DNA from 3 places in the Shewanella sp. Sh95 genome. Region 1 is predicted to be linked to each of the others. Evidence: predicted binding sites of a transcription regulator. Region 1 holds the regulator's gene; each other region holds the start of a gene.
What was found. Region 1 encodes LexA, which represses DNA repair genes until DNA is damaged. Its sites were predicted from a motif close to TACTGTATNNNNATACAGTA; they were not measured.
Positions count from the first base shown of each region.

Region 2: the regulator LexA is predicted to act here: its motif matches at 1,072-1,091, upstream of umuD (translesion error-prone DNA polymerase V autoproteolytic subunit).
Region 3: the regulator LexA is predicted to act here: its motif matches at 1,418-1,437, upstream of recN (DNA repair protein RecN).

Region 1 covers NZ_LGYY01000045.1:50,286-52,563, forward strand. Annotated here, with positions in the region: gene coxB (cytochrome c oxidase subunit II) at 1-17, opposite strand, end outside; gene AEA42_RS03745 (SulA-like leucine-rich domain-containing protein) at 423-935, opposite strand; gene lexA (transcriptional repressor LexA) at 932-1,552, opposite strand; gene plsB (glycerol-3-phosphate 1-O-acyltransferase PlsB) at 1,838-2,278, shown strand, end outside.
Region 2 covers NZ_LGYY01000221.1:3,133-5,410, reverse strand. Annotated here, with positions in the region: gene AEA42_RS16395 (glucan 1,4-alpha-glucosidase) at 1-770, shown strand, start outside; gene umuD (translesion error-prone DNA polymerase V autoproteolytic subunit) at 1,109-1,516, shown strand; gene umuC (translesion error-prone DNA polymerase V subunit UmuC) at 1,513-2,278, shown strand, end outside.
Region 3 covers NZ_LGYY01000263.1:36,670-38,947, forward strand. Annotated here, with positions in the region: gene lldR (LysR family transcriptional regulator LldR) at 1-123, opposite strand, end outside; gene AEA42_RS19395 (AEC family transporter) at 376-1,338, shown strand; gene recN (DNA repair protein RecN) at 1,468-2,278, shown strand, end outside.

The DNA of each region.
Region 1 (2,278 bases):
TACAACCATTGCTTCACAAGACTTCTCCTCTGCTAATTGCAAATAGCAACTACAAAGAAGAGCAACACAGTAAGTCTCAACTCTATGCAAACTCTTCAGTTCCCAAAAAAGTGTTTCTGACTTCAACGTGCGTTGGCGGCTTACTTATGATCAAGTATTGTTACTGCTGGTATTAGCCACACTGGCACATACTGCTGAATAAATCCATTATTCTCAATTTTTGTGGGCGAGCGATATTCGAAAATAACGCGATATTTCTGCCTAAACAGGCCATATATCATGTGCGCCTAAATCAAACATACTTGCTGTTTAAAAATTGATCAAGATCACTTCTTTTTCTAATTGTCTGAAAAATTGCCAAAAAAAAGCCTCACATTCACAGGTGAGGCGGCTTTCAAGGCTAAATACGGTGTGAAAAATTTTTAATGAACAGAGCTGAAAAATGCGGGTTGAGTAAATTTAGCCGATTGTGTGAGATTGGTGCTAGAAGGTTGGTCATTCGTTGAACCTTCAAGCACGATACCCATTGCACGTGCGCTCTTTGCTACAATTTGTAGGCGACGATTATCGCGAGTATCTAGGGCGTTAATCCAAGTAATCACTGCGCTAGATGTGCCACTGGTTAAGGCTTTTTCCATCGCCCAAAGGGTTTCGACCTCATCTTTTGCGTGAACCAATAGTACGCGATCCATACGCACACCTGCGTTTGCTAATAGCTGCTTGTAGCCAATACTAGGTGGGTTGATGAGCACTATCCATCTTCCCTGTTGGCTCAGTTGGGCAAGTTGTTTGCTCAGCTGTGTCAGCTCTTGGCGCCCTTGGCTCTGAGTTGGCATAGTGACTATTGATGTATGCTGCCAGTCGGTCTCTGTATCTCGAACCGTATCGAGCCATAAACCGGGGTGACGCGGGGCATTACCTAATAGTTTGTTCATAGCCAATCTCCGTTGCGGATCACCCCTACGGCGAGCCCTTCAATTGTTAGACTTTGGAAACTCAAATCGACTTTAATCGGTGAATAGTCTTCATTCTCGGCATGTAGGTAGACTAAATTACCTTTTTTTTCAAAGCGTTTTACGGTTACATCATCGTCAACGCGAGCAACAACAACTTGTCCATTGCGCGCTTGTTGTACTTTATGAACGGCAAGCAGGTCACCCTCAAGGATGCCGATATTCTTCATACTGTCGCCTTTTACGCGCAGCAGGAAATCGGCAGCAGGGTGGAACATGCTGGGGTCGACTTGGTAATACTGTTCGACATGCTCTTGGGCGAGAATAGGTTCACCCGCTGCCACTTGGCCGATAAGTGGCAAGCCTGTTTCGCGGTTATCTTCTTCCTCTACAGGGAGACGGATCCCGCGGGAAGTACCAGGCATGATCTCGATGCAGCCTTTTTTCGCCAATGCCTTAAGGTGTTCTTCTGCGGCATTTGCACTTTTAAAACCCAAACGGGTGGCAATTTCGGCCCGAGTGGGTGGCATGCCAGTCTCGGCAATATTACGTTTAATCAGCTCTAAAATTTCGGCTTGGCGTGGCGTCAACGGTCTCATGGTCTTTCCTGTTTTTCTATACAGTTACTGTTAGTATATACAGTATTATTGGTAGTGCAAGTATTAACCACTTTTAACTTGGTCAGCTAGATCTGCAAATAACCGTAATCGTCATCTATGGGGTGAATGCCATTTGCACGGTATCAATAAATGGTGTCGCCTAAAGTGCGTTACTAAGTCATTAAAATCAGCAGCTGAATCCTGCATCTTTAGGTTGTTTGGGTATATTCTCTAGAATCTGGTATTCTATGGGGCTAATGAACGTACTTACATTGCATAAGAATAATGCCTAAACAAGACTCTCTTTGGTTGAAATCATTACGTTGGATCCAAAAGCACTTAGTGCACACTATTGTTGTGCCACAGGATCCCTTTGCCGATCTGAATCTGGATGCCTCCAGACCGCTTGCTTATGTAATGAAAACAGAATCCCTGAGTGATATTGCTGCGTTAAGCGAGATCACCACGAAACTTGGTTTGCCAAGCCCTTACGAGCCGCTGGTGGTGAATGGCGTTGTGGCGCCACGGGTGGTATGCCTTGAAGGTCGTAAGCCCTTATTTGGTGAACGCGCCAGCAATGAGCCATTCCTCGAATGTTTTATGCGTTTGTTGGCCGTCCATAAGGAAAAGCCAGAGTTAGATATCCAGCTGGTGCCTGTGAGTCTGTATTGGGGTCGTACTCCGGGTAAAGAAGACGACACCATGAAGGCGGCAGTGCTTGAGCGC
Region 2 (2,278 bases), on a different contig from region 1:
CTAAAACGCTTAATCAACAACTTGAAAAACACTTAGTGACGACCCAAGGTTTGCTCACGGATAGCCAAGGTATTAAGGCGCCTTATTATCTGCGATTAAGCCCCAACGGTGAGCCAAACAGCGCCGAGCAACTCGCCGCCAATAATGGCCGTGCGGGATTAGATCAACGTCAGATCCTCGATGGCGGCTTTTTAGAACTGGTGCGCTATGGCGTGCGTGGCGCCACCGATAAGCTGATTAATCAAAGCCTAGCGCTGGTGGATAATACCGAGCTTGAGGACAATTTACGCCTCAAATACAACTTTATGGCAAAGGATGGCAGCAGCGTTCCAGGCTTTAGACGTTACGGTAACGATGGCTACGGTGAAGACACTATAACCGGCGCAAACTACGCCGAATCGGGCAGTAATAGCGACAACCAACGCGGCCGCGTCTGGCCCTTCTTTACTGGCGAGCGTGGGCATTTTGAATTGGCCCTTGCCAGCGCCAAGGGAGAGCTAAGCGGTGCTCACGCACAGCAAACCAAGCAGCAACTTATCAATACCTATGTGCAAGGGATGGAAACCTTCGCCAACGCGGGTCTAATGCTCCCCGAACAAGCATGGGACGGTGTGGGTAACGCCACTCGTTACCAATATCAACTCGGCCAAGGCACTAACTCCGCCACCCCGCTCGCCTGGACCCATGCTGAATATATCAAGCTGGTACGTTCAATGAGCGACGGCCGTGTATGGGATAACTACCCCATCGTCCCTGAGGCGTTGAAATAATTTTTAAGGCTGATACCTGTGAGTAAAGCCCGCAAAACCTCAGTTTTGCGGGCTTTATGATCACAAGCGGCATATCATTCAGCACCGACTTAATACCTTTAATTTGCCCCACATCATCCATTCTGCGCACCGTAAAAGCATTCTCTGTTTTTATGTGAATACTTGTTTTTATTGCCGTTACTTCAATAAAAAATTGACTTACATAAGTCAGTCAGCTTGATCACGAGACTCCAATAGGGTGATTGTTTACTTAAGCAAATACATGACATAAACGCCTTCGACATGTGCTAAAGTTAGCTTATACTGTGTATATGTACAGTATCTAGATGCATATGATCATGGTTACTCCTGAACAATCAAAAATCCAATACCCTTTCTTTAGCACATCGGTGGCGGCGGGATTTCCTTCTCCCGCCAATGATTATATTGAGCAATCGCTTGATCTAAATGAGCTTTGTATCAAACACCCCACCGCAACCTTTTTTGTCAAAGTTCAAGGCGATTCGATGGTCGATGCCGGAATTTCCTCTGGTGATATATTAGTGGTTGACCGAGCCTTACAAGCCACCCATGGAGATATTGTAGTGGCGGCCATCAATGGGGAATTTACGGTAAAGCAATTGCAATTACGTCCTGTGGTGCAATTATTGCCATGTAATCCGGCCTACAGTGCAATTCCACTCAGCCACGAGTCAGAGTTAGACCTATTCGGTGTCGTGACTTGTGTGGTGAAAAAACTCAAATGACCGCCAACTTATTCGCCCTCGTAGACTGTAATAATTTTTATGCGTCCTGTGAGCGTATGTTTCGGCCCGATCTACAGGGCAAACCTATCGTTGTGCTGTCAAATAACGATGGTTGTGTCGTCGCGCGTTCATCGGAAGCAAAGCAATTAGGCATAAAAATGGCCGTGCCGGTTTATCAAGTGATGGAGATGATCCGCGCCCATAATGTGGCGGTATTTTCGTCCAACTATGCCCTTTACGCTGATATTTCAAATCGCGTCATGACCACACTTGAGCAGATGGTGCCTAGGGTTGAAGTCTACTCAATCGATGAGGCTTTTTTGGATTTGTCTCGGCTCGATAAATGTCAAGATATTAACCAGTTAGCCATGGATATTCGTCAGCGGATCCAGCAATGGATAGGGATCAGTGTCTGCGTAGGAATTGGGCCGAGCAAAACCTTAGCCAAGCTAGCTAACTATGCAGCAAAACAGTATCCCGCCACCCAAGGCGTTGTCGATTTACGCGATAAAGAACGCCAACGTCGGTTAATGGCGCTCACTCCCATTGATGAAGTTTGGGGCATTGGCCGAAAAATTGCGCAACGTTTAAAACTGATGGGCATCCATACCGCTCTACAGCTTGCAGATGCCCATCCTAAACTTATCCGAGACAATTTTTCCGTCATGGTTGAGCGAACAGTGTACGAGCTTAACGGTATTGCCTGTGATGATATTCAGCAGGTGGTAGCGACAAAGCAGCAAATAATCAGCTCGCGCTCCT
Region 3 (2,278 bases), on a different contig from region 1:
CTTACGGCTCACGGTGGCGATAGGCATATCGAGCACTTTCGCGGCTTGAGAAAAACTGCCCGCATTCACCAAATGCACAAACAGATAAATTAACTGCAGCTCAGCGCCAACATCATCAGCCATGTTCAATCCCATCGTTTAGCGTGAGTGCCGCTCACAGGTATAAGGCACTAACTCATTGTGTTTTAAACGTAGAATTATTCATTTCTACGACCATAGCGCAATAGCTTCCAAGGTTAATCCTATGCTATTTTGCCAATAAGTTTACTGCGCTAACACCGATTATCGTCAATTACCCTAGGTATTATTCCCTGCTAGCGCACCCACAACGTCTTCTTGCGGGAAAGCAAAAACACAAAAGGATGAGTGAGGGATATGACCATTTTAACCCCTCTGTTTGCCGTCTTCGGGATCATGCTGCTCGGCACACTTGTACAAAAACTGCGTTTTCTCCCAGTAGAAACCGACCAAGTGCTCAATCAATATGTCTACTATATTGCGTTTCCTGCCATTCTCTTGATTGCACTGGCGCAGCAACCGATTCAAGAAATTCTGCAATGGGGATTTATTGCAGGCTATAGCGCCGCCATGCTGATGATTTATCTGATTTGTGTTGGTATATCCTTACTTTTCAATCCTAAACAGCATGCAATTGCCGCCGTGCGCGCCTTAAATGCCACCTTTGGCAATACCGCATTTATTGGTATTCCGCTGCTGGTGATTATATTTCCTGAACAACAAAGCGCCCTAGTTGCCGCCGCCATAGCCAGTTTATTGTCCGTGCTTATGTTTGCCGTGGCCTTGGTCTCGCTGGAGCTTACGACAAATACCCACAGACAACACCACGCCGTAGTGATCATGTGTTTAGCTGTGGTTAAAAATCCCATCGTTATCGGCTGCTTTATCGGCATTGCAATTTCGGCATTGGGGATAACACTGCCCTCTGGCGTAGCCATGATGATCCAACAAATTGGCAATACCTCAAGCCCCTGCGCTTTATTTGCCGTTGGTATGGTATTAGCCAAAGCCATGCGCTACCAAAAAGATAGCAAGGTATTTAGCCTGACGAATCTTATCGAACTTAGCCTTATCAACCTCTTTAAATTAATCCTACAACCCGCATTGGTTTTCTTCATGCTTAAAAGCGTTGGTGTTAGTGGAGATTACTTAGTGATGGGTGTAATCCTCAGTGCCTTACCTACGGCGGCCAGCGTCTATTTACTTGCTCAGCGCTATAACACCCAAGCCTCAACCAGTGCGCAGGGGATATTATTTGGCACTATAGTGACTTTTTTTAGCTTACCTATTTTAGAGCAACTTGTTAAAACCTATTCATAAACAAGCGATTAAACTCTAGCTTATTGCAATGTGTCGAATATTTACCCAAAGCCACTTTACTGTATATAAAATCAGTATATACTGTTTATCAATACAGTGATTTGGTAAGTTATTCGACAGGAACTCATTATGCTTTGCCAACTCAGCATTAATAATTTCGCTATCGTCCGTTTTCTCGAACTGGATTTTCGTCCCGGTATGACCAGCATTACTGGTGAAACTGGCGCAGGTAAATCCATCGCCATCGACGCCTTAGGTTTGTGCCTAGGTAATCGTGCCGATGCCAGTAGTGTTCGCCCTGGTGCAAGTAAAACCGAAGTCAGTGCTCGATTTTCACTACACGATGTTCCCCTTGCCAAACGTTGGCTCGAAGATAACGATCTCGAACTTGATGATGAGTGTATTCTGCGTCGAACTATTGGCAGTGATGGCCGCTCACGCGCCTACATTAATGGCAATCCTGTGCCGTTAACTCAACTGAAATTACTCGGGCAATTGCTGGTCGGTATCCATGGGCAGCACGCCCACCATGCTATGCTAAAGAGTGAGCATCAACTCACCTTGCTCGACAGCTACGCCAATCACAGACTACTGATAGACACAGTGGCAGCAAGCTATCAACGCTGCAAACAAATCGAAGCCGAACTCAAGCAATTAGAAGCCTCACAGCATGAACGTATTGCCCGAAAACAGCTGGTGCAATATCAAGTTGAAGAGCTAGATGAATTCGACCTCAAGGTCGGTGAATTTGAGGACATTGAGCAAGAGCATAAACGCCTCGCCAATGGCACTGAACTGGTGGATAGCTGCCAAGCCAGCCTATATTTACTCACAGATGGCGAAGAGAGCAATATTGAGTCACTGCTTAACAAGGCTGTAAGCCTTGCTGAAAATTTGCAAAGCTATGATCCCGCATTAACCAATGTGAGTACTATGTTGA